Linked DNA regions of Corallococcus sp. EGB. The protein of the gene in region 2 binds, or shares a complex with, the protein of the main gene of each other region. Links are inferred from orthologs where the notes say so. Each region holds a gene or a part of one and is shown on either strand. Other genes may lie near its edges. The genes, in order: gcvH and KYK13_RS25450.

The links.
Region 1: the proteins of KYK13_RS25450 (region 2) and gcvH are in contact, whole or in part, in a crystal structure (PDB 3A7A), measured with the Escherichia coli proteins. The link is inferred for Corallococcus sp. EGB from one-to-one orthologs.

Annotation. Positions count from the first base shown.
Region 1 is NZ_CP079946.1:5,910,030-5,925,633, forward strand. The notes cover bases 5,868-8,825. They hold gcvH (glycine cleavage system protein GcvH), read right to left. Parts: upstream 7,560-8,825; coding sequence 7,176-7,559; downstream 5,868-7,175. Other genes in these bases: gcvP (aminomethyl-transferring glycine dehydrogenase), read right to left, coding at 5,868-7,063; gcvT (glycine cleavage system aminomethyltransferase GcvT), read right to left, coding at 7,598-8,683; metF (methylenetetrahydrofolate reductase [NAD(P)H]), read left to right, coding at 8,785-8,825. Also shown: KYK13_RS24295 (SpoIID/LytB domain-containing protein), read left to right, coding at 1-1,772; KYK13_RS24300 (energy transducer TonB), read left to right, coding at 1,892-3,136; KYK13_RS24305 (cation diffusion facilitator family transporter), read left to right, coding at 3,188-4,087; more of gcvP, read right to left, coding at 4,160-5,867; more of metF, read left to right, coding at 8,826-9,657; KYK13_RS24330 (hypothetical protein), read left to right, coding at 9,654-10,076; KYK13_RS24335 (hypothetical protein), read left to right, coding at 10,073-11,128; KYK13_RS24340 (ADP-ribosylglycohydrolase family protein), read right to left, coding at 11,134-12,066; KYK13_RS24345 (OmpA family protein), read right to left, coding at 12,247-13,701; KYK13_RS24350 (hypothetical protein), read left to right, coding at 13,887-14,201; KYK13_RS24355 (SMI1/KNR4 family protein), read right to left, coding at 14,806-15,282. UniProt on the Escherichia coli protein: The glycine cleavage system catalyzes the degradation of glycine. The H protein shuttles the methylamine group of glycine from the P protein to the T protein.
Region 2 is NZ_CP079946.1:6,196,407-6,211,989, reverse strand. The notes cover bases 12,647-15,583. They hold KYK13_RS25450 (lipoate--protein ligase), read right to left. Parts: upstream 14,661-15,583; coding sequence 13,632-14,660; downstream 12,647-13,631. Other genes in these bases: KYK13_RS25440 (hypothetical protein), read right to left, coding at 15,577-15,583; KYK13_RS25445 (pyridoxal-phosphate dependent enzyme), read left to right, coding at 14,812-15,564; KYK13_RS38925 (YXWGXW repeat-containing protein), read left to right, coding at 12,647-13,606. Also shown: KYK13_RS25500 (hypothetical protein), read left to right, coding at 1-364; KYK13_RS25495 (hypothetical protein), read left to right, coding at 409-1,797; ethanolamine ammonia-lyase subunit EutB, read left to right, coding at 1,922-4,159; KYK13_RS25485 (heavy metal translocating P-type ATPase), read right to left, coding at 4,208-6,505; KYK13_RS25480 (hypothetical protein), read right to left, coding at 6,763-7,020; KYK13_RS25475 (NAD(P)/FAD-dependent oxidoreductase), read right to left, coding at 7,135-8,622; KYK13_RS25470 (energy transducer TonB), read right to left, coding at 8,815-9,570; KYK13_RS25465 (response regulator transcription factor), read right to left, coding at 9,688-10,416; KYK13_RS25460 (HAMP domain-containing sensor histidine kinase), read right to left, coding at 10,413-12,242; more of KYK13_RS38925, read left to right, coding at 12,359-12,646. UniProt on the Escherichia coli protein: Catalyzes both the ATP-dependent activation of exogenously supplied lipoate to lipoyl-AMP and the transfer of the activated lipoyl onto the lipoyl domains of lipoate-dependent enzymes.

The DNA.
Region 1 (15,604 bases), 280 kb from region 2 along the record:
CCCATGGCGGCTACGGTGCCGCCGCCGTGTCCAAAGCCGTCCTGCTCCTGACCGCCCTGCTGCTCACCTCCTGCGCCGCGCCGGCGCCCGCTCCTTCCCCGGGGACCCGGGGGCTGGGCGAGCCGGAGGTCTCCGTCCCCTCCCCCACCGCCACCGACGCGGGCGTGACGGCGCCCGCCGCCAGTGGCCTGGAGGATCCGCTCACGTCGGGGCTGCCCGGGCCGCAGGACCTGAAGCGCCTGGACTTCCGCAACGGCGAGCCGCGCCTCCCCATCAAGCTGATGGAGGGGCGGGACGTGGTGACGTTCTCCCCCCGCGGCCGCATGCGGCTGCGCTTCGGCGGGCCGGGCGACAAGGTGCTGGACGCGCCCGCGGGCTCGCGCTGGACGGTGCGGGTGACGCAGGGCGAGCCGGCCCAGTGGAGCGCGCGGCTGCAGCTGGGCGAGTTCCGCTTCACGGACAAGGCGGGGCTCGCGGAGGCGCAGGAGGCCTGGCGCGCGCGAGGGCTCGCGGTGCGCACGCACACGCTGGGCTCCGTGTATGGCATCGCGGGGAAGGTCATCGACAACCGGCGCTACCTCCTCCTGGGGGACGAGGCGCTGACGCCCCCGGCCGCCGCGAAGAAGCAGGCGGAGCTGCTGAAGCGCTACGGCCTGCGCACCACCCTCTTCGAGGAGGTGCGCAAGCCCGCCAGCGCCATCCTCGAGCTGATGGACGAGAACGACGCGGTGGTGGGCCTGGCCCAGGACCGGCTGGACGCGGAGACCCCGGACGGCAGCGGCTTCGACGTGCGGCAGGTGGAGTACGGCGTGGGCTACGACTTCCACGCGTTCGAGGACCGCAGCTTCCGGGGCGCGCTCCAGTTCGCGGTGGACCGGAGCGGCAAGCTCGCGGTGGTGAACGTGGTGGGCCTGGAGGATCTGCTCAAGGGCCTGGTGCCGTCCGAAATCTTCGCGCGTGCGCACCCGGAGGCGCTCAAGGCCCAGGCCGTCACCGCGCGCGGCGAGGTGCTCGCGAAGGTGGGCATCAAGCACCTGGCGGATCCGTACCTGCTGTGCTCGGAGCAGCACTGCGCGGTGTACCGGGGCCGCACTGGCGAGGCGGCCAGCACCACCGCCGCGGTGGAGGCCACCCGGGGCCAGGCGCTCTTCAGCCAGGACGGCCGGCTGGTGGACTCCGTCTACAGCGCCGTGTGCGGCGGCCACACCGAGGACAACGACGTGGTGTGGGGCGGCCCGCCCGACCCCAGCCTGCGCGGCCGGCCGGATCTTCTCGAGCCCGCGCCGGACGTGCCCGCCCCGTCGAACCTCAAGGCCTGGCTGGCGACGTCGGACGTGCCCGCCGCGTGCAAGCTGTCCAGCTTCGCGCAGCCGTCGAAGTTCCGGTGGGAGAAGCGCTTCACGCAGGCCCAAGCGGACGCACTCACGGAGAAGCTGGGCGTGGGCTCCCTCCAGGGGCTGGCCCTGTCCGAGCGCGGCGTGTCCGGGCGCGCCCGGCTGCTCACCGTGACGGGCACCCGGGGGGCCACCCAGGTGCGCGGGGAGCTGAACATCCGGCGGCTCTTCGGGATGCTCAACAGCAGCATGGCCACCGTGGAGGCCGAGCGGGACGCCGAGGGCCGGCTCACCGGTTGGGTGTTCCGGGGCGGCGGCTGGGGCCACGGCGTGGGCATGTGTCAGACAGGCGCCATCGGCAGGGCGGAGGCCGGGCAGAGCTATCCGGAGATCCTGCGCTTCTACTTCAACGGGGCGGAGGTGGCCCCCATCTACTGAGATGAACCGGACATTTCCGGAGCACCAACGAAGACGCTCGCGAATCTCTTCCATGTCCCGGCTGTTACGGGCCGCACGTTCGGGACTGTAGAAGCGGTCCGGAGGTTTATCATCAGGCCGTGGGCACGGGTTCCTCGACAGACTGGCGTCAGCGGCGCGCGCGCAAGCAGCGCGCGCCCTTGCGCTACCTGGTGGCGGCCGTCCTGGCGCTCCTCGCCCAGGCGGCCTTCGTGGGCTTCGTGCTCCTGATGTCCGTCGTGCAGGGGAGCCTCCCCCAGGAGAAGCGCCCGGCGCGGCCCACGTCCGTGGCGATGAGGCCGCTCAGCTCCGAGCAGTGGGCGAAGAACCGGGGGCAGGTGGCGCAGCAGCAGACCAAGCCCCGGCCCACGGAGAAGCGCGAGCCCAAGGAAGAGAAGAAGCCGGACGAGACGAAGCCCAACGGCCAGGTGGTGGACGTGGCGCCGGGGAATGATCAGCAGTCCCCGGACGCGAAGTACCTGGCCGAGCACAACAACACGGTGGAGAAGGAGACGAAGGCCCGCGACCAGACGGCCTTCTACCGCAATGCCATGCCCCAGCGGACGGCGCCCCAGAAGCAGGAGGGCACGCCGCAGGAGCAGGTGCAGCCGCCGCGAGTGTCGGGCAACAACGGCCAGGGCGCGGACGACCGGGCGCAGTCCCAGGGGGGCAAGAAGCCCGTCTTCGAGATGCCGGAGACGCGCCGCAAGCAGGAGATCGCCATGAAGACGGATCCGCACGAGCGCGGCCCGGGCATGGCGGTGAAGAACCAGTCGGAGAGCGACCCCAGCGAAGGCAACGCGAAGCGCCTGCGCATCCAGCCCGGCCAGGGCGAGGACAGCGACCAGGAGGGCTCGGCGGGCCGCGCGGGGTCTCCGGGCCTGGCCACGCTGATGCCCTCGCAGGCAGCCATGGACAAGGTGGTGGGCGCGGCGCCCAACGACATGCTCCAGGACCAGGAGGAGGGCGACGGCACCTTCCTCAACACGCGCGAGTGGAAGTACGCCAGCTTCTTCAACCGCGTGAAGCAGAGCGTGGGCATGCACTGGAACCCCAACGAGCAGCTGCGCATGCGCGACCCGACGGGGAACATCTACTCCGGGCGCGACCGGCAGACCCTGCTGTCCATCACCCTGGACGAGCGCGGCGCGGTGAAGGACATCCAGGTGGAGAAGAGCAGCGGCCTGGACTTCCTGGACATGGAGGCCGTGGCGTCCTTCAAGCGCGCGCAGCCCTTCCCCAACCCGCCGTCCGGCCTCCTGGGGCGGGACGCGACGGTGCGCTTCCAGTTTGGCTTCTTCCTGGAGATGGGCGGCGGCCCCCGGATGCGGCTGTTCCGACAGTAGGACGCACGGAGGCCTCGCGGTGGAGGGCCCGGGGCACTACCCTGCCCCACCGTGGAAGCCTCTTTTCTCGACCGCGGCGCCGCGCTCCAGGAGCGCAACCGGAAGGTCCGCTTCGTCCTCCTGGCCATCCTCGTGGCCAACTGGGTGGTGGCCATGGCCAAGCTCGTCTTCGGCCTGATGGCCCAGTCCGCGTCGGTGACGGCGGATGGCCTGCACTCGTTCATCGATGGCAGCTCCAACGTGCTGGGCCTCGTCGCCATGGGCGTCGCGTCGCAGCCGGCGGACGAGGACCACCCCTACGGCCACGGCAAGTTCGAGGCGCTCGCGTCGCTGGGCATCGGCGCGATGATTGGCGTGGGCATGCTGGAGCTGGGGCGCATGGCGTTCGACTCGCTCCTGCACGACAAGCACCCCACGGTGTCGGTGACGATGGCGGCGGTGATGGTCTGCACGCTCGTCATCAACCTGGCCGTGACGCGCGTGGAGCGGCACTACGGGGAGAAGCTGAAGAGCTCGCTGCTGCTCGCGGACGCGCAGCACACGCTGTCGGACGTGTTCGTGAGCATCGCGGTGCTCATCTCCATTGGCCTGGTGGCCCTGGGCTTTCCGCGCGCGGACGGCCTCGTCGCCCTGGCCGTGATGGTCTTCGTGGCACGCGTGGCCTACGGCATCGTCCGGCAGGCGGTGGGCATCCTCTCCGACACGGCGCGCCTGGATCCGGCGCAGGTGACCCAGCACACGCTGTCGGTGGCGGGCGTGCGCTCGTGCCGCGATGTACGCAGCCGGGGCATGGAGGAGAGCGTGTACGTGGACCTGAAGATCGAGGTCGACCCGCAGCTCACCACCGCGCAGGCCCACGAGGTCGCGGACAAGGTGGAGGAGACGCTGCAGGGCGCCTATCCGCAGGTGGTGGACGTGGTGGTCCACGTGGAGCCCGCGAGGGCCCGCTAGAAGAAACACGAAGGCCGCCTTCCGATGCGCTGGAAGACGGCCCCGGTGCGTCAGGTCAGCGAGCTTCGAACGTCACGCGACCTTCTGCTCGGGCGTGTCGTAGTCCTCGATGGGAGGGCACGAGCACACGAGCTTGCGGTCGCCGAGCACGTTGTTCAGGCGTCCCACGGACGGCCAGAACTTGTTGTCGCGCACCCACGGCGTGGGGAAGACGGCCTGCTCGCGGGTGTACGGGCGGTTCCACTCCGGCGCGGTGAGGGTGCGCGCGGTGTGCGGCGCGTTCTTCAGGACGTTGTTGTCCTTGGGCGCGCGGCCCTCCTCCACGTCGCGGATCTCCTGGCGGATGGCGATCATCGCGTCGCAGAAGCGGTCCAGCTCCGCCTTGGACTCGGACTCCGTGGGCTCGATCATCAGCGTGCCCGCCACCGGGAACGACACGGTGGGCGCGTGGAAGCCGTAGTCCATGAGGCGCTTGGCCACGTCCTCCACCTCCACGCCCGCGGTCTTCTTCAGCGGGCGCAGGTCCACGATGCACTCGTGGGCCACCCGGCCGCGCTTGCCCCGGTAGAGCACCGGGTAGTGCGGCTGCAGCCGCTCCGCGACGTAGTTGGCGTTGAGGATGGCCATCTTCGTGGCCTGCGTCAGGCCCTCGCCGCCCATCATCTGGATGTACGTCCAGGAGATGAGCAGGATGCTGGCGCTGCCCCACGGCGCCGCGGAGATGGCGCCGATGGCGTCCGCCCCGCCCGTCTGGATCACGGGGTGCCCGGGGAGGAACTTCACCAGGTGGGCCGCCACGCAGATGGGGCCCATGCCCGGGCCGCCACCGCCGTGCGGGATGCAGAACGTCTTGTGCAGGTTGATGTGGCAGACGTCCGCGCCCACCAGGCCTGGCGCGGTGAGGCCCACCTGCGCGTTGAGGTTGGCGCCGTCCATGTACACCTGGCCGCCGCGCTCGTGGATGGTGGAGCAGATCTCCCGGATCTCCTCCTCGAACACGCCGTGCGTGGACGGGTACGTCACCATCAGCGCCGCGAGCCTGTCCTTGTGCTCGTCCGCCTTGGCGCGCAGGTCGTTCAGGTCGATGTTGCCGTTCTCGTCGCACCGGGTGACGACGACCCGGTAGCCGGCCATCACCGCGGAGGCGGGGTTGGTGCCGTGCGCGGAGGACGGGATGAGGCACACGTCGCGGTGCCCCTGTCCGCGCGCCTGGTGGTAGGCGCGAATCACGAGCAGGCCCGCGTACTCACCCTGGCTGCCCGCGTTGGGCTGCAGCGAGCACCCGGCGAAGCCCGTCACCTGCGCCAGCGCGTGCTCCAGCTGCTCGAAGACGACCTTGTAGCCGGCCGCCTGCGAGGTGGGCGCGAACGGGTGCAGCTTGCTGAACTGGGGCCACGTCACCGGGATCATCTCCGCGGTGGCGTTGAGCTTCATGGTGCAGCTGCCCAGCGGAATCATGGAGTGCGTGAGGGACAGGTCCTTCGCCTCCAGCCGGCGCACGTACCGCAGCATCTCCGTCTCGGAGTGGTAGCGGTTGAAGACCGGGTGCGTGAGGTACGCGCTCGTGCGGCGCTGCTCGGGGAGCAGCGGGCTCTCCAGGCCCTCGGCGACCTCGTCCAGGTTCACCGGGGCGGCGGACTTGTTCGCGCCCTGGATGAAGGCCGCGAGGATGTCCTCCACGTCCTTGGCGCGCGTCGTCTCGTCCAGCGCCAGGCCGAGCGTCTTCTCGTCGATGCGGCGGAAGTTCATCCGCGCGGCCTCCGCGGCGGCCAGCACGCCCCGCACCTGCGCGGGCGTCAGCTCCACGCGCAGCGTGTCGAAGAACTGCTCGTGCTTCGGCTTGAAGCCCAGCTTCGTCAGGCCGCGCGCCAGCACCACCGTGAGGCCGTGCACGCGCTCCGCGATGGCCTTGAGCCCCTCCGGCCCGTGGTAGACGGCGTACATGCCGGCCATCACGGCCAGCAGCACCTGCGCGGTGCAGATGTTGCTCGTGGCCTTCTCGCGGCGGATGTGCTGCTCGCGCGTCTGCAGCGCCATGCGCAGCGCGGGCCGGCCCTGCGAGTCCTCGGACACGCCGATGAGGCGGCCCGGCATCACGCGGGTGTACGCGTTCTTCGTGGCGAAGAAGGCGGCGTGCGGGCCGCCGTAGCCCAGCGGCACGCCGAAGCGCTGCGCGCTGCCCACCACCACGTCCGCGCCGAACTCGCCCGGCGGCGTGAGCAGCGTCAGGCTGAGCAGGTCCGCCGCGACGACGAGCAGGCCATTGGCCGCGTGCACCTTCTCACCGAAGGCGCGGTAGTCGTGCACCGCGCCGTCCGTGGCCGGGTACTGCACCAGCGCGCCAAAGAACTTCTTCTGGGACAGGTCCACCGTGCGGTGGTCGCCCACGACGACCTCCACGCCCAGGGGGAGGGCCCGCGTGCGCACCACGTCCACCGTCTGCGGGTGGCAACCCTCGGAGACGAAGAACACGCCGCCGGTGCTGTCGCCCTTGGCGTGCATCGCGAGCGCCATGGCCTCGGCCGCGGCGGTGCCCTCGTCGAGCAGGGAGGCGTTGGCCACCTCCATGCCGGTGAGGTCCGTCACCATCGTCTGGAAGTTGAGCAGCGCTTCCAGACGGCCCTGGGCGATCTCCGCCTGATAGGGCGTGTACTGGGTGTACCAGCCCGGGTTCTGGAAGATGTTGCGCAGGATGACGTTGGGGACGTGGGTGTCGTGGTAGCCCATGCCGATGAAGGACCGGAACACCTGGTTCTTCGCGGCGATGGCCTCCAGCTGCGCCAGCACCTCGTTCTCACCCTTCCCCGCGGGAAGCCGCAGGGGCTCCTGGGAACGGATGGCGGGGGGCACGGCGCTCTCGATGAAGGCATCGAGCGACGTGACGCCCAGCGTGGACAGCATCTGCTTCACTTCAGGGGTCTCCGGGCCGATGTGCCGGCCGGCGAAGGACTCCTGGTACTTCCAGTTGAGGGACATGGTCGGAAGGGCTCGCGTGAGGTGCGTCAAGAAGGTCGGCGTCCGAGCGGGCTCGGTGCCACATGGAGCGTCTCTAACAACCGGGACGCCGGACTTCTTGCGCGCGCGGTGGCTACTTGGTGTGCGGCTCGTAGGCAGCGGCGTCCAGGAGCTTGTCCACCTGGCTGGCGTCCGAGGGCTCGATCTCCACGATCCACCCCTTCCCGTACGGGTCGGAGTTGATGAGGGACGGGCTGCCCGTGAGGTCCTCGTTCACCTTCACCACGGTGCCGGAGATGGGGGCGTACAGGTCCGAAACGGCCTTGGTGGACTCGATGACGCCGAAGTTCTTGCCCTCGGTGAGCGTGGCGCCCAGCTTCGGCAGCTCCACGTACACGACGTCGCCCAGCGACTCCTGGGCGTGGTGCGTGACGCCCACCACCACGGTCTTGCCCGTGGCACGGGCCCACTCGTGCTCCTTCGTGTACTTCAGGTCCTGCGGGATGGTGTCAGACATGGAGGCGGCTCCTCGCAACAGGTGCGAACGGGAGGGAATCAGGACTTCTTGAGGAAGGGGGTCTTGACGACGACGGCGGGCACGGCGCGGCCGCGGATCTCCACGTCGAAGGTGGAGCCTTCCGTGGCGAGGTTCGCGGGCACGTAGCCCATGCCGATGGACTTCTTCACCGTGGGGCCCATGGTGCCGCTGGTGACCTCGCCCACGCGGGCGCCGTCCTTGAGGAGGGGGTAGCCGTGGCGCGGGATGCCGGCGCCCGTGAGCTCGAAGCCCACGAGCTTGCGCTCCACGCCCCTGGCCTTCTGCGCGACGAGCGCGTCCTTGCCGATGAAGCCGCCCGCCTTGTCCAGCTTGACGATCCACCCCAGGCCCGCCTCCAGCGCGGTGTGCGAGTCGTCGATGTCATTGCCGTACAGCGCGTACTTCATCTCCGTGCGCAGCGAGTCGCGCGCGCCCAGGCCGCAGGGCTTCACGCCGTCCGGCTGCCCGGCCTCCAGCAGCGCGTCCCAGAGCTTCACCGCGTCGCCGGCGGCGCAGTACAGCTCGAAGCCGTCCTCGCCGGTGTAGCCCGTGCGGGAGATGATGGCCTTCACGCCGGCCACCTCCCCTTCGGTGAAGCGGTAGGTGCCCACCTTGGACAGGTCCGCCCGCGTGAGGCGCTGCACCAGGTCCACGGCCTTGGGGCCCTGGATGGCGATCTGCGCGAACTCGTCGCTGCGGTCCACCGGGGTGACGCCCTCCGCGCGCGCCTTCATCCAGGTGAAGTCCTTCTCGCGGTTGCTCGAGTTGACGCAGATGAGGATGCGCTCGGGGCTGAAGCGGTAGGCGACGACGTCGTCGACGAAGCCGCCCACGTCGTTGAGCAGGCCCGCGTAGACGGCCTGTCCGTCCTGGATGCGGGCGAGGTCGTTGGAGATGAGCCGGTTCACGGTCTCCAGCGCGCCGGGGCCGGTGAACTCAATCTCCCCCATGTGGGAGACGTCGAAGAGGCCGACGGCGTTGCGCACGGCTTCGTGCTCGCCGATGACGGACGAGTACTGCACCGGCATGTCCCAGCCCGCGAAGTCGACCATGCGGGCCCCCAGTTTGCGGTGGGCCTCGTTGAGGGGCGTACGCCGGGTCATTGACATCTCCATTGGACAGGGGGGAGGTGAAACGGCGCGGACTATAGCGGCGCACCTTCTCCGATCAAGGCCGACGCGGAAGGGACTAAGCTGCCGCGAACATGAAGATCCGCAACTGCCTCAACCCCTCCAAGCCGAGCTTCTCCTTCGAGTTTTTTCCTCCCAAGACGGACGCCGGCGTGGCCTCGCTCCTGCGCACGGTGGAGGAGCTTGCGCCGCTGGAGCCGGGGTTCGTGTCGGTGACGTACGGGGCGGGCGGGAGCACGCGCGACCGGACGGTGGAGTTGGTCACCCACATCAAGCAGCACTCCGGCATCGAGGCGATGGCGCACCTGACGTGCGTGGGGCACACCCGCGACGAGCTCCGTGACGTGCTGCGCCGGCTCGACGCGGCAGGCATCGAGAACGTTCTCCTCTTGCGAGGGGACCCGCCCCAGGGGCAGGCGACCTTCGAGCCGGTGCCTGGGGGTTTCCGCTACGCGGAGGAGTTGGTCCGATTCGTCCGAGAAGAGGATTTCAACTTCTGCATCGGGGGTGCGTGCTATCCGGAGGGCCACGTGGAGACGGCGTCGCGCGAGGACGACCTCAAGCACCTGAAGGCCAAGGTGGATGCGGGGATGGACTTCGTGGTGACGCAGCTCTTCTTCGACAACGCCTTCTATTTCGATTTCGTGGAGCGGGCGCGGCGGGTGGGCATCAATGTCCCCATCGTTCCCGGCATCATGCCCATCACCAACTACGAGCAGGTCCAGCGCTTCACGCGCATGTGCGGCGCGACAGTGCCCATGCGCCTGGCGTTGCAGATGGAGCGCGTGAAGGATCAGCCGGACGCGGTGGTACAGCTGGGCGTGGCGCACGCCACGGTGCAGTGCATGGAGCTTCTGGCGCGCGGCGTGCCGGGCATCCACTTCTACACACTGAACAAGTCCCCCGCGACGCGGATGATCGTGGGCGCGCTGAAGGTGCGGTCATGAGCGGTCCGGGTCCCCAGCTGGCGCCGAATGATCCGCGCTTCAAGATCTTCCAGATCGTGCGCTTCCCGGCGTTCTTCCTGCTCATCGTGGGCGTGCTGCACGTCGCCTTCAGCCTGCTGGGCGCGACGCTGGCGGCGCTGAAGGTGGCGTCGCCCTTCTCGACGCCGGGGCAGGCGCCGGTGGTGCTGGAGTTCACGGTGGGTTTCTCGCTGGCCATCGTGGGCGGAGTCCTCTGCGGGCTGCTGGCCATCTGGGGCGCGTTGAACGCGATGAAGCTCAAGGGCTACGGCCTGGCGACGGTGGGCGCCATCTGCGCGATGTACACGCTGACGCCGGGGTGCTTCATCGGCGTGCCGGTGGCGGTGTGGATGCTCTTCACGCTGCGCCGTGAGGGGGTGCGCGAGGCCTTCGCGCCATGAGCCCGCGCGCCGTCCGCACGGTGCGCTTCGTGCTCACGGGGCTGGGCCACGTGGGTGTGCCGCTGCTGGAGATCCTCCAGTCGCGCGCGTCGCTGCTGATGGAGCGCTACCGGCTGGAGCTGTTGCCGGTGGGGCTGGCGGACTCGGGTGGAGCGGCGGTGGCGCCGCAGGGGTTGGACATCGGGGCGGTGCTCGCGGTGAAGCGGGCGAGGCACTCGGTGGCGTCGCTGCCGGTGGTGGGGCGTCCGGGGATGAGCGGGCGCGAGCTGGTGCGCGAGGTGAAGGCGGACCTCCTGCTGGAGGCCACGCCCACGAGCTTCCAGGATGGACAGCCCGGGTTGGACATCACGCGGGAAGCGCTGATGCGGGGCATGGCGGCGGTGCTCGCGAGCAAGGGGCCGCTGGTGTTGGGGTTCCAGGAGCTGGCGCACTTGAGCGACCTGGAGTCGCCGGGCCGCCCTCCCCTGCGCTTCAGCGCGGCGGTAGGCGCGTCGATGCCGCTGGTGAACGTGGGCCGCAGGGACCTGGCGCTGGGGAAGTTGGGCCGGTTCGAGGGCGTGCTCAACAGCACCAGCCACCTGCTCCTGTGCCGCATGGCGGAGGGCAGGACGTACGAGGCCGCGCTGGCGGAGGCGCAGGCGCTGGGCATCGCGGAGACGGACCCCACGCTGGACGTGGATGGTTGGGACACGGCGGGCAAGCTGGTCATCCTGGCCAACGCGGTGATGCGCGTGCCCACGGCGCTGAAGGACGTGTCCGTGACGGGCATGCGTGGCGTGACGCGGACGGCACTGGACGCGGCGAAGGCGAAAGGCGGCCAGGTGCTGCTGCTGGCTCGCGGGGAGCCCGTGGGCCCGGAGCGGTGGGAGTGGAGCGTGAAGCCCACCGCCGTGGACGCGGCCCATCCCCTGGCCCGGCTGGGCGCGATGGAGATGGGCGCGGTGTTCCGCAGCGACCTGCACGGCGTGAACACCGTCATCAACGGTGAGCAGGGCGCCCGGGGCACGGGCGCGGCGATGTTGAAGGACGTACTCGAAATCTTCCCGGACTGAGGGCTTCAGCCCAGGGACTTCATGAGCCGCTCCAGGAGCGGCTCCACGAGTTCCTGTCCGCGCAGCTGGGAACGCCAGCGGTGCGGAATCCCGTTCAGGCCGTGGATGAGGCCCGCGATGCCGCCCGCGACCGCGGCCGTCGTGTCCGTGTCGTGGCCCAGCCGGATGGCGGATCTGACGACCTCTTCGTAGGTCTTCCCGTTCGCCACGCAGGCGCGAGCGGAGCGCAGGCAGTCCACGACGTAGCCGCCGCCCGTTCCCGGTGCCGGGTCGTCTGGACGGATGTGCGCCTCCAATTCCTCACGCTGGGGAAAGCCTTCCACGTACAGGTCGCGGAAGGTGGCCACGGCTTCGGCCCAGGGATCCGCGGTGCCTTCCAGGATGCGGCGGGCCCAAAGACAGTACAGCGCGCAACACACCTGGGCGCGCATGTGGCCATGCGTGACGCGCGATTGAGCCATGGCATCCGAGACGAGCGCCGCGTCCTTGCCCTGGTGCCACAGGGCCAATGGCAACACACGCATCAGTGAACCATTGCCATTGTCCATCGTGCCATTGGGGCCCGCGAGCATTGCCGGGGTGCCGTCGCGCAGCCGGCGCAGGGCTGTGCTGGTCTGGATGCCCACGTCGAACACGTCGCCGTCGACGGCGAGGTAGCCCCAGTCCTGCCAGTTCACCAACCGCCGGCCCAGGTCCTCGCAGTCGAGCCGCTTCTGATACGTCAGTGAATCCAGCAGGCACAGCGCATGGGCACCGTCATCCGACCACGTGCCCGGTGGGACACGGTGATGCGCGCGATCAAACCCAGGCGGCGGGTCGTATTCGATGGCCTCCGGAGGCGGAATCCTCTCCGGCCGGTGGAACTCATAGGGGACGCCCAACGCATCGCCAATGAGCAACCCATACAACCCTCCCGCAATGCGCTCCTCGCGGTTCATCCTTCCCCCTCCTCTCGGGTTCATGAAGCAACCATAGTGTACCGATGACACCATCGCTTTGAAAGCGGGGCGCGGGGGCGGTGAGGGGTGCGAGGCCGCTCCGGGAGCGATGCGGTCCAAACCTGTCCGACAGTCGGACAGGTTCGTGCCGTGCGCCATCGCCAGGGAGGTCCCTTGGACTCAGGGAGGAGGCGGCGCGGGGATGGACCGGGCTGAGGTGGGCTCGCCCAGGATCAACAGCAGCTCCGCGCGGCGGTTCTCTCCCCGACCGGCCCGCGTTCCGTTAGAGCCCGCCGGCCGGCGCGCACCGAGTCCTCGCGCCTCCAGCCGCTCGGCGGGGACACCCTTTCGCACGAGGTAGTCACGCACCGCTTCCGCGCGGGCCAGGGACAGGCGCTGGTTGGAGGCGGACGAGCCCTCCACGTCGGTGTGCCCTTCAATGACGACGCGCGCCACTTCCGGATGCTCGAGCAGCACCCGCGCCACCTGATCCAGGACACGCGAGCGGCCCGGCAGGGTGGTCGCGCCGACCTCGAAGAAGACCTGACCATGGAGGACGAGCCGCTCGCGTGTCAGTGAGACGAGCGGGTCAGCGGACTCGGGGCAGCCACCATGCTCTCGGGTTCCCTGCTCGTGGATGCAGGCATCCAGTGTGTCCACGACGCCGTCCCCATCCGTATCGGTCTCGCTCCAGGCCTCCTCCGCAGACGGCTCGGGCCTGGAGGGTTCGGAAGGTGTGGGCTCAGGTTCGAGCTGGGGTTCAACAGGGGCGCGTGGCAGCCCCTGGACCAGCTCGTAGACGATGTCCTCGGGGGGAGGAGGCGGCGGTTTGTCGAAGAGCAGCGCCAGTCCCGCGAGCACCCGGAAGCGCGGCGTCCCCGGCTCCGAGCCCAGGCCCGCGCCGCCCATGGCGAAGAACTCCCAGGGCCGGACGGGTGCGTAGCGCAGGCCGCCCAGGAGCTCGCCACTGACGCGCTGCTGTCGCCAGGAATACGCGCCGAGCGCGGACACCTCCGCGCGGAAGGCATAGCCCACGGTCAATCCCGCACCCGCGCGAAGCTCGTTGCCCACGCCGTTGATGCGCTCCACGGAGGAGTCGGACACCGCGCGACGCAGGAGTACGCCCAGCTCCAGCGCCGGAGCCACCGCCCCCCAACGCTTGCCCATCATGATCCGCCCCTGGCCGCGGATACCCCGGTCGCGAGCGAGCGCGCCAGAACCACCGACGGGGAGCCGCGCGTCCAGGTCGAGCGCCAGATGGAAGGCTTCGGGAGCGGAGGTCCCGAGCAGACCCAGCCGGGCCGCGAGCCTCGGCGCGCCCAGTCCGCTGCGTGACGGCGAGGCAATGGACAGCGAGGTGCTCAGGTCCGCGCCACTCTGATGGATGACACCCGGAAGCTGGGCCTGAAGCTCCAGCCAGGGCAACACACCGACAGCCAACGACACCAGTCCTGTGGTCCGGGACAGGACCAGCGAGGGCTCCAGCAGTCCGTTCGGGATCCGCAGGGAGGAGTGCTGGTAGTGCGCCATCAAGGAGATGCGCAGGTCCCCGGGCGCCAGCAGCTCCCCGTTCCCCATCGTCAAGGGACCCAGGCCCGGGTTCGGGTCCAATCGCTCCAGCGAGAACGTGGGCAAGGGCGTGGCGTCCTGGGCACGCGCGGGGGTGGCAAGTAGCAGCAGCCCCAGCGCGGCTCCGCCCACTGCGCATCGGTGCAAGGCCGGACCCATGCGCGCATCTTCCGTCAGGTCCCGTCCGGGGCGAAGGGGAATGGCGGCTAGACTCGCTCCGCGACGCCCCTGCATCGCCTGGAGACACGCTCATGCAAAAGCAGCTGTCAAAGAGGTCATGTTCCCTGATGGTTGGCGCGTTGCTGTTCACCGCCTGCGGTCCCGACGCCGCCCAGGAGGTATCGCCAACGGATCAGGCCTCGGCGTCGAGTCGCCCGGTGCGCGCCATGGCTCCGCCGAACAGCTGTGATGAAAGCGTGGATGTCGGCTGGTGTCGCGTCTACAGCGACCGTGTGCCCTGCAATAACGGCATCGAGATGTATGCCATCTGGACGCCGGATGGCTGGTGCATCCAGCGCGACGTCTGCAAGTACAGCCAGGGCCCCGAACTCATCTGCCCTCAGTAACCCCGACCCGGAATTCCAGGCTAGACTGTACCCGCGGTCCCCATCCCGTCGCGGAGACAGCCATGCAATGGAAGACATTAGCGAAGTCAGTGGGCCGGGCGTTCGGTTCCGCCCTGCTGCTTGTCGCTTGCGGACCTGAAGCAGCGCAGGAGACTCAGGCCTCGCAGTCAGACAGCCGGGTGCACGCCATGGCACCACCAACCAGCTGTGACCCGGACATCGACATCGGTTGGTGCCGGGTTCCCACCGGAAGTGTCCGCTGCGCCGACGGCTTCAACATGTATGCCTATTCGACGCCAGACGGTTGGTGTATCCGCTACGACGCTTGCAAGAGTCACGGCGGCCCCTACGTCTGCGGTCTGTAAGCGAAGTTGCCTCACCGCCCTGCTTCGTATCGGCAGGGCGGTCCAACCATCCAAGTGCTCCCGCGAGCCGCCAGCTGACTGAAGACACCTCAGCACATTCGCGAGAGCCCCCTGCCAGGCTCGAAGGAAGCGCCCTCGTTCCACTCCGATCCGGCCTCGTCCCGTCTGGCAACCCGCAGCACCAACGACGCTCACCTGAGCAGGCCGGACTTCCTGGAAGCACGTCAAACACCCTCACCTCACTCCTTGGCCCCCAGGGACTCGCGTAGGGAATGGATAAAGCTGGAGAAGTCAGGGGCAAGGATGAGGACGCTCCTGTCCTCGTCCACGTAGACGACACGCGGCTCACCGTGTGGGCCACATTCGCTGTAGTCGAGCATCACGGTGTCGTGCCCTGCAGAAGGCGTGTGGCAGATCACCAGTCCAATGTCCGGGTATCCCCATTCCTGGACCATGTACGCACTGCCCAGTTCGCCATCGAGGCCATCCTCAAAGCCAATTCCCAGCAGGGTCGAGATCTCGATGTGATCGGGCGCCCAGGATGTCGGTGCGGTCGTACGAATGCAGCGTCGGACAGGAACGCCGCCATTGCGCTCACGCAGGATGGCCACGTACGCCGGAGGCAGGCGACGTTGAAGCGTTGCCTCCGCGCGAGCCACCATCGCGTCGGTGAGTGGCGGTCCCGACCCAACTGGCTCGGCGATGAAGAAACCCATGAGCACCTCCTGGATGAGAGCTGAAGGCACCCGCATAGCAGTCGCCTTCTACAATGAATTTGGATGCGACCGCGCATCCATCACGAATGACATTCGGGTGTCACATCCACGTGAGGCTCTATTCCTTGGCTCGCTGAAGCGCCAGGTGCTATCCGGCGCGCGCATGCGAAGCCCCCTGCTCTGCATCTCAGCCCTCGCATTGCTTGGCCCCGCGTGCGCCACCACTTTTCCCACTGTCGAGCGCAATGGCTTCCAACTCGGAGCCTCCACCTGGGGAAGCGACGAGCGAGCCATCCGTTCGCAGGCCTCATTCACCACGAGC
Region 2 (15,583 bases):
GGCGCGCGCGATGGAGGCCTCGCTGCCGGAGCCCGCCGCCACGCTGCTGCACCAGGTGAACACGCGCGATGTGACCGTGCTGGGCCCCCGGCTGCTGCCTTTCGTGAAGGGCTTCGCGGGGGATCCGTCGCTTTCGCCGGAGCGGTCCCCCGCGCCCGAAGCGCCCGTGTACCTGCTGCACGGGACGGATGACTCCGTCATCCCCGCCATCGAGTCCACGCTGCTGGCGCGCGCGCTGGAGCCGCACACGCGGGTGCACCTGCTGCTCACGCCGCTGATCACCCACGCGGAGATGGATCGGTGGGCCGGTGCGACGGATGCGCTGAAGATGGTGCGCTTCTGGTCGGCCCTCCTCGGCGAGTAGTGCGCCGCCACGCGACTTGACGTCCGCGGCCGGGAACGGCTGCCATGGCGGACATGTCCATGTCCCTCATGGTGTCGTTGGGCTGGCTGTTGGCGGCATCGCCCTCGCAGGCGAGGCGCATCGTCCCGTGTCCGCCGGACTCCGCCGATTGGAGGTCGGCGCAGGAGGAGCTGTCCGCGTTCGACGCTCGGATGGAGGCGCTTCCAGAGGATGGCGAGGTGGAGGATGTGCGGTCGGGGCTCCAAGTGCTGCTGAGCCACCGCTGCTTCGGCATCGCTCGCGCGGAGGAGAGCCGGGAGCCGCTGACCTGGGACGAGGAGACCGTCGCGCCCGCGCTCGCGTTGAAGACGTGGTGGCGCGACGGGGGAAAGGCGTACTTCACGTCTCAACTGGAGCTGGGGCGTGCCGGGGCACAGACCGTCGTGATTCCTCCCGACCTTCGCGGCGTGCTGGCGCGCGAGGCCGCCCCGAAGCATCGGCTCGCGTCCCTGCTGTGCCCGCTGAAGGCCGGCGAGTGCGGCGTGGAGACCGAGGCCTGGCGCGCGCGGGCGGAGAAGGCCTTCCGTCCGGAGAACCGGCGCCCCGGCACGTTCAAGGAGGATGAGCCGATCGCGCCGGACTGCATGAAGAAGGCCCGGAGGCACCCATCCCGGCTTCGCTACATGGCCTGGCGCGCATGTCTGGACACGAGCCTGAAGACGCGGAATGTGGTGCCGGCGCTGCCGCTGGGACGCATCCGCGCGCCGACGGACGGCTGGCTGGTGATCCGGGGCCGGCGAGGGCATTACGACTTCTGTGATCAGCTCGACGCCTATCACCTGGCGACCGGGACCGTGTATCGCTCGAGCAGTTGCTCCAACCTGGCGTTGAAGTCCGATGGCAGGGTGGACGTGGCGGGAACGGACGCAGCAAGGCAGTCCGGCGTGAAGGTGGGGCGCGTGTCGCCGGAGCGGATCCGTGAGCTGTCGTGGATGCTGCTGCTGGAGCCGGAGGTGGAGGACCGGGTGCAGGTGGCGGCCGTGCGCGTGCCGGTGCCGCCCGGCCTCCGCGTGGAGTGGCCCGCGACCGATGAAGGGCGCGAGGGTGGGGTGATGGGCGGCACCGTCGGGGGCTCCACGGCGCAGACGACCCTGAGCTGGAAGTGGTTTCCTCCCGGGGGCGTGGAGCCCCTGTCGGGCAGCTTCCGGTTTCCCTATGCGTGGGCTCCCGGCGAGGACCACGCGAACGTGCTCATGACTGAGGCCGAAGCCACGTTGCAGGAGGGCTGCCCGGCGTTGCCCGTTCCGGTCCGGGAGCTCGAATTCACGCGCGAGCCCGGCGTCAACCGCATCGACGCGCCGGAGGGCGTGTCCAAGGTCCAGGACGCGCGGGTGGACGCGCTGCTCACCTGGAGGCCTCCGCCGGGCTGCGCGCCGGGCAAGAACGGTGGGTAGGTCTCCGCACGCTGACGGTTGCAACAGCAAGCATCATGGAGGGCAGCCGTCCAGGCGTCACGCAGGCGACAGCGCCCTTGGGGGATGGTGGCGCGGCGGTGGCTCTGGTTGATGCTGACGCCCCATGAGCGTCCGCATCTTCGACGTCCTCCCCCATGAAGACGTATTGGATTACGTGCAGCGCCTGAGCGGCGGCTTCGATGCGCGTCTGTATCAGCAGGTGCTGGGCGCGGCGAACGCGTTCAAGGAAGGTGACGCGGCCATCGGTGTCGCGGCGTCGGACGAGGACTCGCGGCGCAACGCGCGGGCCCTGCTGTCGCGCACGCGGTTGGACGACCTGCACGCGCATCCCCCCTTCGAGGACCGGCTGCACGTCTTCAACCTGGAGGCGTGGGATTCAGCCCGCTGGAAGCGCGTCGGGGACTGGACGCTGGGGCGGCTCAAGGACTTCCTGCTCACCGGGGAGGAGTCGGCCGTGCACGGCGTGCTCGACGGGCTCCCCAGCGACGTCATCGCGTGCGTCGTGAAGCTGATGGACGACGCGGAATTGAGGGCCGTGGGTGGGCGCATCTTCCATCCGCTGCCGGGCAGCCGCGTGGGCGCGAGGGGCTATCTGGGCGCGCGGTTGCAGCCCAACTCGCCCACGGATCATCCGGAGGACATCCGCTGGCAGGTGTTCAACGGCTGGTCCTTCGCGGTGGGCGACGTGGTGCTGGGGACCAACCCCGTGTCCTCGGACGTCGCGTCCGTGGCCGCGATGGAGTCCGCGCTGCACGACGTGCTGGTGACGTTTGGATTGGAGGACGTGATGCCCCACTGCGTGCTCGCGCACATCGACGTGCAGGCGCAGGTGGAGGCGCTGCGGCCGGGCACCACGGGCATCTGGTTCCAGAGCCTGGGCGGGAACGAGGCCGCCAACCGCACGTTCGACGTGACGCTGGAGAAGATGGTGGCGCACGCGGCGTCGCGCACCGGGCGCTGGGGCCTGTACTTCGAGACGGGGCAGGGCGCGGACGCGACGAACGGGCACCACCACGGCACGGACATGCTCATCCACGAGTCGCGCAAGTACGGCTTCGCGCGGGCCCTCAAGCGCCGCGTGGCCCTGGCGCAGGCGGGCGCGGGGCGTGACGCGGCGCCGTGGGTGCACGTCAACGACGTGGCGGGCTTCATCGGCCCGGAGGTCTTCCGCACGCGCGAGCAGCTGGTGCGCTGCTGCCTGGAGGACATCGTGATGGGCAAGCTGCACGGCCTCACGCTGGGCCTGGACGTGTGCTCCACGCTGCACATGGACGTGACGCTGGAGGACCTGGGCTGGTGCCAGGAGCAGCTCGCGGAGGCCGGGCCCGCGTACCTGATGGCGCTGCCCACGCGGAATGATCCGATGCTCAGCTACCTCACCACGTCCTTCCAGGACCACGTGCGGTTGCGCGAGCGGTATGGCCTCAAGGTGGACGACCGGATGTGGGCCTTCTTCCAGCGCCTGGGGGTCATCGACGCGGACGGCCGCCCCACGAAGCATTTCGGCGACCCGGCCCATGTGTATGTGCACTACCGCCGGGCCCAGGGCGATACGCGGACGGAGGCGGAGCTGCGCGTGGAGGCGGAGGCGCGGATGGCGGAGGTGCGTGCCCGGGGCGTGCCGCTGGCGGTGGGGCACGGCGATGAGCCGTGGATGCTGGAGCCCACGCTGGAGCGGGAGGTGCGCGGCCTCTACGACGACGGCAAGGTCGGGCTGTGGTCGGAGCTGTCCGACGCGGCGGTGGCGTCCATCCAGGGCGCGGCGCGGCTCAAGACGCGCTCCCTGGACCGTCGCGACTACATCCTGCACCCGCCGTCCGGCGAGTCGCTGGACGAGGCCTCGGAGGTGACGGTGCGCGCGCTGCGCGACCAGCACGCGGGCCGGTACGACGCGCAGGTGGTCGTGTCGGACGGGCTGGACCCACGGTCGCTGATGGACGAGGGCCACCTGGCGCCGTTCCTGGCGCGGCTGCGCGCGGAGCTGGAGGCGACGGGCTGGACGGTGGCGCCGGAGGTGCTGGTGGTGAAGCACGGCCGGGTGCGTGCGGGCTACCAGGTGGGCCATCTGCTGTTCGGCGCGGAGGGGGACCTGCGTCCGCGCGCCCTGGTGCATGTGATTGGCGAGCGCCCCGGCTCCGGGCACCACGCCTTCTCCGCGTACCTCACCGCGCCGGACGCGGACACCTGGGCGAAGCCTGCCGCGGTGGACCACGACCGCACCCGGCTCATCGCCGGCATCTCCGACACCAGCGTCAGGCCCGAGGACGCCGCCGTGGAGTCGGCGCGGATCCTCGCGGAGGCGCGGACATCAACCGCGCTCTTGGTGTCGGGGATGGCCTAGACGCAGCGGCCGAGGATCGCGGATGCACACCGCCTGCCCTTCTCCCATTCATGCCTCGAAGAGGCTGTACAGCTCCTCCTCCTGCGCGAAATGGAGCGTGAGGATCGCGTGCAGGCCGTAGAGGGCCCGGCGCAGATCGCGCAACTCCTCCGCGCGGGGGCCTTCGGGGGGAAGCTGCGCGACCAGTCGGTCGAAGAGACGCGTCAGCCGATGGATCTCGTGGTGTGTCTGGATGAGCGGTCCCGTCGGGTCCTCGTCCTTGAGCATCTTTCCGAGCAGGGGGTAGGCCGTCTGCTGCTCCTCGCGCTCGTGCGGCAAGAGCTTCGCCTTGAGCATCTCGTCGATACGCTGGAGCTGGGCGCGTGCATCGGGCGGTTTCAGTGAATCGAGCCGTGCCGCCAGGGCCGCGAGCTCGCTGACCTGTGGGCGCAGCGAGCGATGGGCGGAGGCGAGCCCCTGCGCGAGCCCCTTGGCCTCCGCACGCCGGGGCGCGATGAGCCCCCCGCCGCCGAGGGCGCGCAGCGCGTTGAGAATGACGAGGACGTCGATGGCTTCCTGGAGGATGGCTCCCGCGACCGGCGGGATGTAGCCCGCTGTCGCGAAGACCATCGCCACGAGCGAGAGCCCCATCCCGACGAAGACGCTTTCCAGCGCGATGCGCCGGGTGCGCTGCGCGATTCGCATCGCGAGAAGGAGCCCCTCGAGCCGGTCCGCGGTGAGCACGACGTCCGCTGCTTCGGAGGCGGCAGTCGCGCCGCGCGCGCCCATCGCGACGCCGATGTCGGCGAGCGCCAGCGCCGGGGCGTCGTTGATGCCATCGCCGACCATCGCCGTGACCCCCTCGGCCCGGACGCGCTTGATGACCTCGACCTTCTCCTCCGGAGTCCGCTCGGCGAACACGCGATCGATGCCCAATGCATCGCCGACGAGCTCGGCGACGTCGGGATGGTCGCCCGTCACCATGTGGATACGCCGGACGCCCTCGGCTCGAAGCGAGCGCAGTGCGCGGGGGGCTTCCGGTCGAATCGGGTCCTGCAGCAGAAGGGCGCCAGCGAGTGAACCATCGATGGAAACATAGACACTCGATGAACCTTCGACCGCCGTACGTATGGCGAGCGAGCGCAGCTCCGGCGTGGGTGGCGTGTCCGGGGCGGCGAAGGCGAGCTGGCCCACCGCCACGCGCCGGCTGTCGACGGTCCCCGCGATGCCAGTGCCCATCTGCTCGCGAACGTCCCGCGGGAAGCTGACTGCGACGCTCCGGCTTCGCGCCTCCGCGAGGATCGCGGGTGCGAATGGATGGACCGAGACCTGCTCGACGGACGCCGCGTTCCGGACGACGTCGTCCGAGGACACGTGCCCGAACGCTTCAACCGCGACGACCTGAGGTCGCGCGGACGTGACAGTCCCCGTCTTGTCGAGCAGCAGCACCTGGGGGCGCGCGAGTGTCTCGAGCGGTCCGCCGCCCTTGACGATGATGCCGTGCTTCGCAGCGCGCGATACGCCGGCGATGATCGCCGCCGGCGCGGCCAGGATGAGCGGGCAAGGGGTCGCGACGACGAGCACCGCGAGCGCGCGGGTCGGACTGCCGGCCGCGAACCACGCGAAGGCAGACAAGCAGAGCGTGAGCCCGAGGAACCCAAGCGCGTAGCGGTCCGCGAGCCGGACGAACGGCGCCTTCGCCTCCTCGGACGCCTGGACCAGGCGAATGATGCCCGCGTACGTGCTCTCGGCCGCGGAGGCGGTGACGCGCAGCTCGAACGGGCCACCCGCATTCGTGCCCCCGCTGCGGACGGGCGTGTCGGCGTCGAGCTGCACCGGCTTCGATTCGCCCGTGAGCGCGGATTCGTCGAGCACGGCGCGTCCGCCGCGGATGATGCCATCGGCGGGAACCACCTCTCCGGGCTTGATGAGGAGGACATCGCCGAGTGCGACCTCGGCGACGTCCACGTCCACGATGTCAGCCCCTGCGCGCCGGTGCGCGATACGGGGCGCCCGCTTGAGAAGCGCCGAGAGTTCACGGCGGGCTCGAGCGACCGCGAAGCGCTCGAGCGCCGCTCCGCCCGTGACCATCACGGAGATGATGGCGCCCGCGAGGTACTCGCCGAGGGCCAGCGCGCCCACCATCGCCAGGACGGCGATGAGGTCGACGCCTGTCTCTCTTCTCAGAAGTCCCTTGATGACCGAGACGAGCGTGGGAACCAGGACGACCGCGGTGGCGGCGGCCCACGCCCAGCGAGCCGCGTCGCCAGCGTGCGCCACGTAAAGGATGCCGCCAGCCGCCAGACCCGTGAGGGCGAGGGCGAGCGGCGCCATCTGCCACAGCGATCGGGCGTCCTTGCGCACCACGCCGAAATCCTTTCTGGCCCAAACCGTGCTGGCGCGTTCCCTACCAAGGTGTAGCCATGGCCAGGCGCGCGCAAAGGGCAGGGAAGGTCGTCGGGCTGGCGGGCTTAGGGCTGTTCGGTGTCCTGCTACCGCAACGAGACGCGCCGGACGTGGGGCGGGGCGCGCGAGCAGCGCTGCGTACGTCTGTCTTTGAGGCCTTGGATGAAGGCGCGACCTGGCACTCAAGGCCAGGTCACGCTACCGCTGACGTCAGCGGCTCAGCACTCCTGGATGTACTCGGAATAGACCGACCGGCCGCCCCAGTAGTAGAGCCCGCCGCAATAACAACCATACTCACCAATCAACTGGGTGTGCGCGGCGTCGTTGTAGTACCGGTACAGGTTCGCATTCGGCTCGTTGGAACAATCCGGCAGCGGCGCCTCCTGCGTGCCCAGGTCCGGCTGCGCCTCCTGCTCCATGGGACCGCCACAGCCCAACGCCATCGCCAGCACACTACCGAGAATGAATGAACGCATGTGTCCTCCGAGAGGGGGACGAAAAACATACGCGGTCCAGGACTGTGCGTGAAACAGGTATCGCGGATTCTTCATGCGAAAATAGGATGACGTGTTGCATCGCAGACCAGTGTGTCAGCGCGTCGCGGCGATGCTCGCGGCGGTGCGCACACCCCCCACGGCGGTGGCCAGGGTGCTCTGGCCCGGGAACACGGAGTCCCCCACGACCCACAAACCGCGCCGGACCTGGAACGGTCCCAGGATGCGGTAGTTGTCCAACCCCGCGCGCCGGGGCACGCCGCCCACCGCGCCGGCCTCCCGCAGCGTGAAGCGCTGGAACGTGCGCGGCGACGCCGTCATGACGTGGACGACATTGGCCATCCACTCCGGGAGCAGCGCGTCCAGGTTCTCCCGCATCCGTGCATGGAGCCCGGCGAAGTAGGGCGCCTGTTCCTCCGGCGTCATGCGCGCGAGCTTCTGGAGGGGCACGTGCGTGGACACCGTCACCGTGCGCTGGCCTGGCCTCGCGCGCCCTTCGTCCGAGGCCCCGCTGATGGACGCGAAGAGGTGGTTGCCTTCGATGAACGGCGACTGCTCGTCACGCACCAGCTCGAAGTGATGCGCGCTTCCGGAGTCACCCTCGGGAGGCCGCACCACGAGGTACAGCATCGCCGCGCCCCAACCCTCATCCACCCGCTCCGCGAGCGCATCCACCCGGGGAAGCCGTCCCACCGGGACATCGAGCAGCGTGCGCAGTCCGTGGGGCAACACGTTGGCCACCACGTGCCGGGCGAGCAGCTCACCCCTGCGCGCCGTCACCCGCCAGCCTCCGTCCACCGGCGTCACCGCGCGCACGCGGTTCGCCAGGAGCACGTCGCCGCCCCGCGCGGTGATGGCCTTCGTCAGCGCCGTCGCCAGCTGGCCGATGCCGCCCCGCACGTGTCCCGTGCCGCGCCAGTAGTAGTCCATCGCCGCGAAGGCGAACGGGGCCTCGGCTTCCGCCGCGGGGCACTGCACGGTGATCTGACAGAGCGCATCCAGGTACGTGCGCAGGGGCGTGAAGTGCTCCAGCCCGTGATGCGCGAGCGCCGCGCCCAGGGGGCGTCCCAACCACCGCGTCAGCGGTGCGTAGGACCACGCACGCCCCGCGTGGCGCAGCAACGTCTTCAGGCTCAACGGCGGCAACAAGTCCGGGTCATCGAACAGCGGCCACAGCGCGCTGGCCACCTGGGTCTGTGACTCGAAGAACCGCCGCACGCCCTGCACGGGTGCTCCGGGCAGCGCGCACAGCTCCGCGATGAGCCGGCCCCGGTCGCGATGCACCGGCAGCCGCATCCCCGGGGCCCGCAGCTCCACCAGCGGGTCCAGCCAGTCCACCGTCACGTCCAGCGCGTGCTCGCGGATCCACCGGCCGAAGAGCTGATGCTCACTGAAGCCGGAGAAGAGCGTGGCGCCGGACTCGAAGCCGTAGCCGCCGCGTCGGAAGGTGCTCGCACATCCGCCCGGGTAGTTGAGCCCTTCGCACAGCACGACCCGGGCGCCCCGGCGACACAACTCCAGCGCCGTGCCCAGGCCACCAAAGCCCGCACCCACCACCACTGCGTCGTACCAGGTGTCCGCCATTGCGTTGGGAAAGGAACCGGCACCGGAAGCGGGCCGGGGGAGACCCGCTCCTTCCGGTGCCGGTATCGCGCACATGGCCAGGCGCGACGGGACTTTCCTAACGACGCAATACTCCCGCCGCGATTCTTTTCCCCCTCCCGAAGGGGAGGCAGGCATCCGGACGCTTCCACTGGCGGACACCTGCCCCCGCGGTTACGGCATCTTCAGCCGGATGTTGAACGTGTACGAGACGTTCACCGGACGGCCCTGGAAGGTCAGCGGCTGATACGTGCGCGAGGCGAGGGACTCCAGCACCGCGTCATCCATGAACGGCAGGCCCTTGAGGATGCGGCAGTCGCGCACCCGGCCCTCCGAGGTGATGACGCACTTCGCGATCATCGTGCCCTCCACACCCGCGCGCCGCGCCTCGTCCGTGTAGCTGAGCTGCGCACCGCTGAGCATCTTCGGCGGCGTCATCCCGCCCTGGAAGGGGAGGACCTCCGTTCCGGTGGGATCGGTCGGGATCACCGGCACGCCCACGAGCCCGATGGCGCTGGTGCTGTTCGGATCCCCATTCGGGTCTCCCACCGGCCCGGTCTCTCCCGTGCCCGTCGCGTCCGTGGTGGCCGCCGCGTCCGCGATCGTCGTGGGCGTCGGATCCGGCTTCGCCTCCGGCGGATCCGCGGGCAGCGGCTTGACGTTCCGAGGGACGCGGTCCGTGCGCGGCTTGGGCTTCGGCGCCGGTGCGTTCGTGGCCGGTGTCGGCTGCGCGGTCTGCTTCACTCCCTGCCGGATGGCCGGCGGATGGAAGACGATGACCGGATCGGGCTGCTCGACGGTCTCGGGCGGGCGGCCGGAGATGAAGACCACCAGGCCCAGGAGCCCCGCGTGCACGCCGATGGACACCCACGCGCCCGTGCCGAACCGACCCGAGCGCAATCCCCGCCGTTCGATGACCGACTCAAACATCTGACCCGCCTCCTGGTTGGAGGGGACGCTCCAGACGCCCCCTCTCCACAAGATGCAAGGTACGAAGTCGCGTCAGCGGAAAGGCCGACGCGGCTCCATCTGTCGGTCATGGTTCCGTCATGACGGGCCGCCGCCTGGCACTTCCATGCGGTAGCCCACGCCGCGCAGCGTGTGGATGGTGAAGCCGGACGTGCTCGTCCAGGCGAGCTTCTTCTTCAGGTTCGACACGAAGTTGTCCACCGTGCGCGGATCCACCACGACGTCGCGGCCCCACACCGCGTCCAGGATTTCCCCCCGGGGCAGGGCGCGGTCGCGGTGGCGCAGGAGGAACGCCAGCAGGTCGAACTCCGTGCGCGTCAGGTCCACCTCGCTGCCGTCCGCCCGCAGCACCGCGCGGCGGCCCAGGTCCAACGTGAAGGTGCCAAAGGTCATCACCTGCGGCGGCGCCGTGCCTGCCCGGCGCACCAGCGCCTGCACGCGCGCGAGCAGCTCCCGCAGCCGGTAGGGCTTGGTGAGGTAGTCCTGTGCGCCGGCCTCGAAGCCGCGCACCAGGTCGTCCTCCAGCGAGCGCGCGGTGAGCATCAGCACCATGCTCTTCACGCCTTCGGCGCGCAGGCGGCGGCAGAAGCTGTAGCCGTCCTCGCCCGGCAGCATCACGTCCAGGATGAGCAGGTCGAACACGCGCGACTGCAGGTGCGGCGCCGCGTCCTTCGCGGAAGGGGCGTCCGTCACGTCGTAGCCCTCGTCGCGCAGGTTGTCGCGCAGGCCCAGGCGCAGGTTGGCGTCGTCCTCGACGATGAGGATGGATGGGCGGGTGGAGGAGGGGGGCTGCGTCTGCGTCGTCATCGGCGCGTCTCGGGAAAGGTCAGGGCGAAGGTCGTGCCTTCAGGGCCGGAGGAGGCCACCTGGATGCTGCCCTGGTGCAGGCCCATGATTCTGCGGCACAGCGCCAGCCCCAGGCCACTTCCATGCACCTCCGGCCCGGGCGTTGTCAGTCGGTAGAAGTCCTGGAACACGCGCTCCCATTCCTCCGGGGGGATGCCCACCCCGTTGTCGCTGAAGAGCACCGTGGCCCCGTAGCCCGGCTGCGGATAGGCGCGCACGGTGAGGACCACCGGGCTGCGCAGGTTGTAGAGGCAGGCGTTGCGGCCCAGGTTGGCGAAGAGCATCCGGACGAGCGACGCGTCCGCGTCCAGCTCCACGTCCTCCACCTCCGAGCGCAGCTCCACCGGCACGGTCACCGCGTCCATCAGGTCCTCGCGCAGGTTGCCCACCGCCTCCTCCAGCCGCACCCGCGCGGGCCGCAGCGCCCAGCGCCCCTTGTCGATGCGGTTGAAGGACAGGATGTTCTCCACCAGGAAGTGCAGCCCCTCCGCCGCGCGCACGATCCGCGTGGGGTAGTCCCCGGCCTCCGGGCTCTTGCCCAACCGCCGCTCCAGCGTCTCCCCCAGCAGGCGGATGGACGCGAGCGGCGTGCGCAGCTCATGCGACACGGTGGAGACGAAGTCGCTCTTGAGCTCCACGAAGCGGTACTTGCGCTGCTGCGCCACCACCGCCAGCGCCGCGATGGCCGACGCGAGCGCGCCGCACGCCGCGACGAGCAGCGTCTTCAGGCCATACCGCGCCTCGATGTCCGCCTCCGCCGCGGCCCAGCCGGGCGTGGCCACCTCCAGCCCCGGGTGCTTCAGGGGGCGCGCCACGCCGCCGGGGCCCAGGCGCACCTGGCCGTCCCGGGGGATGAGGTTCCGCCCGCGCAGCTCCTGCGTGAGGTCCGCGAGCAGCGCGGACATGTCCACGGCCAGGCCGTGCACCTGCTCGGCCGCGGGCTCCACGTACCACTGCTCGGCGAGCAGCGTGGGGCCGTCCAGCGGCTCAGGCAGCACCAGCGCGCCCGCGCCGGCCTCCTGCACGCGCGCCACGAAGGCGTCCGAGGGCTCCTTGAGCGTCTGGCTCACCGCCACGATGCGCGCCTGGAGGAAGTTGAAGTCCGGCTGCGTGAGCTGGGACCGCGAGCGCAGCACGTTGCGCTGCAGGCCGGCGTCGCGCGCCATGCCGCCCAGTTCCTCCGGAAGGCCCTCGCGCACCAGGGCCCGGATGAGCGGCGGCGTGTCCTCGCCGCGCTGGAGGTACTCCACCGCGAGCAGGGTGAAGGGCAGCTCCTGGTCGGGCGGCAGCGGGTGCGCCGCGTGGTAGCGCAACAGCGACTCCACCGCGGCGTCCGCGCGCGCCTCGTTCCCGGAGAGCAGGGCGGCCTGCGCCGCGCGAAGCCGGCCGAGGCGCTCCTGGTAGGGCGCGGGGGCCTGTCCGTCCTGCAGCGCGTGCGCCAGCATCGTGTAGTTGGCCTGGGCGGGGACATCCGTGCCCTCCCGGGGCCAGTCCACGCGCGGCAGGAACTGGTGGCCGCGGAAGAGCAGGTAGTAGCCCTCCGCCGGCAGCAGCGGGTCGCCCACGGCCGCGTTGAGCGCCGGCAGGCGGGTCTTCATCAGCTGCGCGAGCGCCGTGCGCAGGGACTCCGCCGCCAGCTGCTCCAGGGCCACCCGGCGCGAGCGCACCTGGGCGCGGGCGTCCTCGCGCTCCTGGGTGAAGATGCGCTGGAGGCTCACCAGCCCCCAGCCGAGGGCGAGCAGCCCACAACCCAGCGCAATCAATGTGGGGAGGAGTCGGCGCAGCATTCGCGTCCCGCCGGACTGTAGCAGTGTCGACAGGTTTTCGGGCCTGGGGCCTTCGGGGTGAATAAAGTGGGGATGGCCCGCGTCCCCTCGGGTGTCTGGAGATTGGAGACGAAGTCATGGGTTCTCGATGGTGGGTTGGATTGATTGTCGGCCTGGCCACCCAGGGGGCGTTCGCGCAGACCTCGCCGGTCGCCGCGGATGACTGGGAGGACGACGAGTACGCACAGCAGTCCAATGCGGCGGACGACTCCGGGCCCATCGCGCCCACCGCGCCCCCTGACCTGCCCGCCGAGTCACCGACCCCCCGGCCCTACGCCGGCGCGGTCTGGACATCCGGCCACTGGTACTGGGACGGCGACAGCTGGCAGTTCAAGTCCGGCGGCTGGGTGGAGCGCATGCCCGGCTACCAGTACATCAACGGCTACTGGGCGCAGGACGGCGACGTCTGGCGCTGGGTGTCCGGCGGCTGGGCCCAGGAGGGCTCCAACGAGGTGGAGATCCCCATCGAGGTCGCCAGCGAGGACGTGACGGCCACCCAGGCGCCTCCGGCCCTGCGCGTGGAGTCTCAGCCCCCCGCGCCGGCCCCGGACTACGTCTGGGCCCCGGGCTACTGGTACTGGGGCGCCAACGGCTACGAGTGGGTGTCCGGCACCTGGATGGAGCCGCCGCGCCCGGGCCTGGTGTTCGTGTCGCCGCACTGGGTGCGCCGCGGTCCGTCCTGGGTGTTCGTGGGCGGCGGCTGGGGGTGGAACGGCTCGGTGCGCGTCATCGTCCCGGTCTACCGCCACGCGCACATCGCGCTGTCCTTCGGCCGCCCGAACCTGTTCCTGCGCTCGTGGTACCGCTACCCGGGCGTGTCGTGGCGCTACTACGGCTACGGCTACCACCGCTACCGCCCGGGCTACTACTCCTCGTACTCGCGGCCGGGGCCGTACCGGTACGGCCCGCGCGTGCATGACGCGTCGCCCGGCCGCTACAACGGCCCGTCCTACGGTGGCCGCGGCTACAGCCATCCGGGGCCCTACCGCTCGCAGGGCGGCGGGGTCCACTCGTACAACAATGGCGGCGGCAACAGCGGCGGCTGGGGCGGCACGCGCAGCCCGCCTCCGGGTGGGCGCGGGACGAGCGGCGGCGTGCACCAGGCCGGCGGCTGGGGTGGCGGTTCAGGCGGACCGCGTCCGGCGTCGAGCGGCGGTTGGGGCGGCGGGTCCTCCTCGGGCGTCCACCAGAGCAGCGGCGGCCACGGCGGTGGCGGTGGGCGCTGGGGGGGCGGCTCCGGCGGTGGCAACTCCTCGCACGGCTCCTCCAGCCACGGCGGTGGGAGCGGCGGCTGGGGTGGCGGTCATGGCGGTGGCCATCGCTGAATGAAGTGACGGCGGGTGGGCCGGGTCAGACCTCGACCTGGCCCATCAGCCACGTCTCCAGCTCCGCCAGCTCGCGCTCCTGGGCGGGGTGGCGGGCGCGGACCTCGGCGACGGCCTGCTGCATCCCGCCGCGGCTGTGGGGCTTGCCGGTGAGCGCCGTCTGCAGATCCTGCACGAGGTCCGGGTAGAGCGCATCCGAGAAGACCTGCGCGCGGGTGACGTGTCCGTTCTCCGTGTCGACGTGGACCTCGAAGAAGCCCCACGACAGGTACTCCACCATCTGGTGGCTGAAGCGGGGCGCGTTGCCGAAGCGCCACTCCCACGACGCGTAATGGTCGAAGGTGCGCTTGAGCGACGGCTGGCCTTCCAGGAAGGAATGCTCCAGCAGCTCCGGCTCCGCGGTGGCGCCGTGGAAGTCGCAGAAGGCGCCAATCATCGCCTTCACCAGCGACTCATGGGAGACGTCCGCCTGGAGGTCGCGGATGTTCATCACGCGCGAGCGCACCGACGCGCTGCCCTTGGACTCCAGCTTCTTCGGGTGCGGAGTGAGGTAGTGGGCCAGCCGCGACAGGTTGGCGTGGATGAGGAACGTGCCGTGGTGGAAGGCGCGGTCCTTCGTCTCGCGGTACGCGCTGCCGCTGATCTTCCGGGGGCCGTCCTCCAGCGGAATCACCAGGTCGTTGCGCCCGGAGGCCTGCGCCGTCACGCCCAGCCGCGACAGCGCGTCCAGCAGGATGGTGACGTTCGCCGTCTTGTTGTAGCCCTCCTTCGCGGACAGGAACGTGAAGCAGGTGTTGCCCAGGTCGTGGAACACCGCGCCGCCGCCGCTGGTGCGCCGCGCGAGGAAGACCTGGTCCTGCTCCATGCGCGTGAGGTTGCACTCGGACCAGGGGTTCTGGTTGCGGCCGATGACGACCGTGTTGTCGTTGCGCCAGAGGAAGAGCGTCTGGGTGGAGGGGTCCAACTCGCGGAAGATCCAATCCTCGGTCGCGAGGTTGAACCAGGGGTTGTACGTCTCCGACAGGAGGATGCGGACGCGCGGGGCTTGAGACATGGGCGCGGATCATAACCGCCCGCCACGTGCTTGCAGGGACTTGCGCCGTCCAGCGGGGGACATCCTGCCCGTCCCGGGGGCGATGGCCGCGCGGGGCCTCGTTTCGGAAGACTCGCGCGCGGCGACGCGGGTCGAGCGCCAGGGGTCGGCCATGCATGGAGTGTTTTCGCTGTCGCGTCCGCGGGCAGGCGGTCCGGTGGTGTTGTGGGGCGGGAATCAGCCGTCCGGCAGCCTCAAGTACCTCACCTTCGCGCGCTACCTGGCCGCGATGCCCCCGGGCTCGCGTGGGTTGGTGGAGACCTCCGGAGCGTCGAGCGCGCTGGCGCTGGACGTCCTCGGCCGCGAGCGGGGTCTGCCCACGGTGGCCCTGACGGACGCGTCGGGCGAGGCGTACCTGCGCGCCCACGGCTTCCAGGGGCAGGTGAGGATGGCGGGCTCGATGGCGGACCTCCTGGCCCAGGCGCGGTCCCTGGAGCGCGACGGCTGGTGCTGGCCCCGCCAGCTCACCAACCGGGCCCTGGTGGCGTGCGTGGAGTCCTGGGCGGCGGGCTTGCGCGCGCAGGTGCGCGAGCGCTTCCCCACGGTGAGGCACGTGGTGTGCGGCTTCGGCACGGGCGCGACGCTGGTGGGCCTGACGCGCGTCTTCACCGCCGGCGGCTTCAGCGTCACCGGCTTGCAGCCCGCGCCCGGCAAGCCGCTGCCCGGCTGGCGCACATGGGAGGGCCAGAACCTGGGCGCGGAGGATCTCTTCTTCGAACACCAGCCGCGCATGCAGCTGTCCACGGCCGCGCCCGCGCCCGACCCCTTCACCGCGCTCAAGGAGTGGACCCACCAGCAGCCGCATCCCGAGCGCGTGCTCATCGTCGCGCACAGCGCCCGGGAGCAGGACTCCGCCCGGGCCTGAAGCACCGCGCACCTACCGG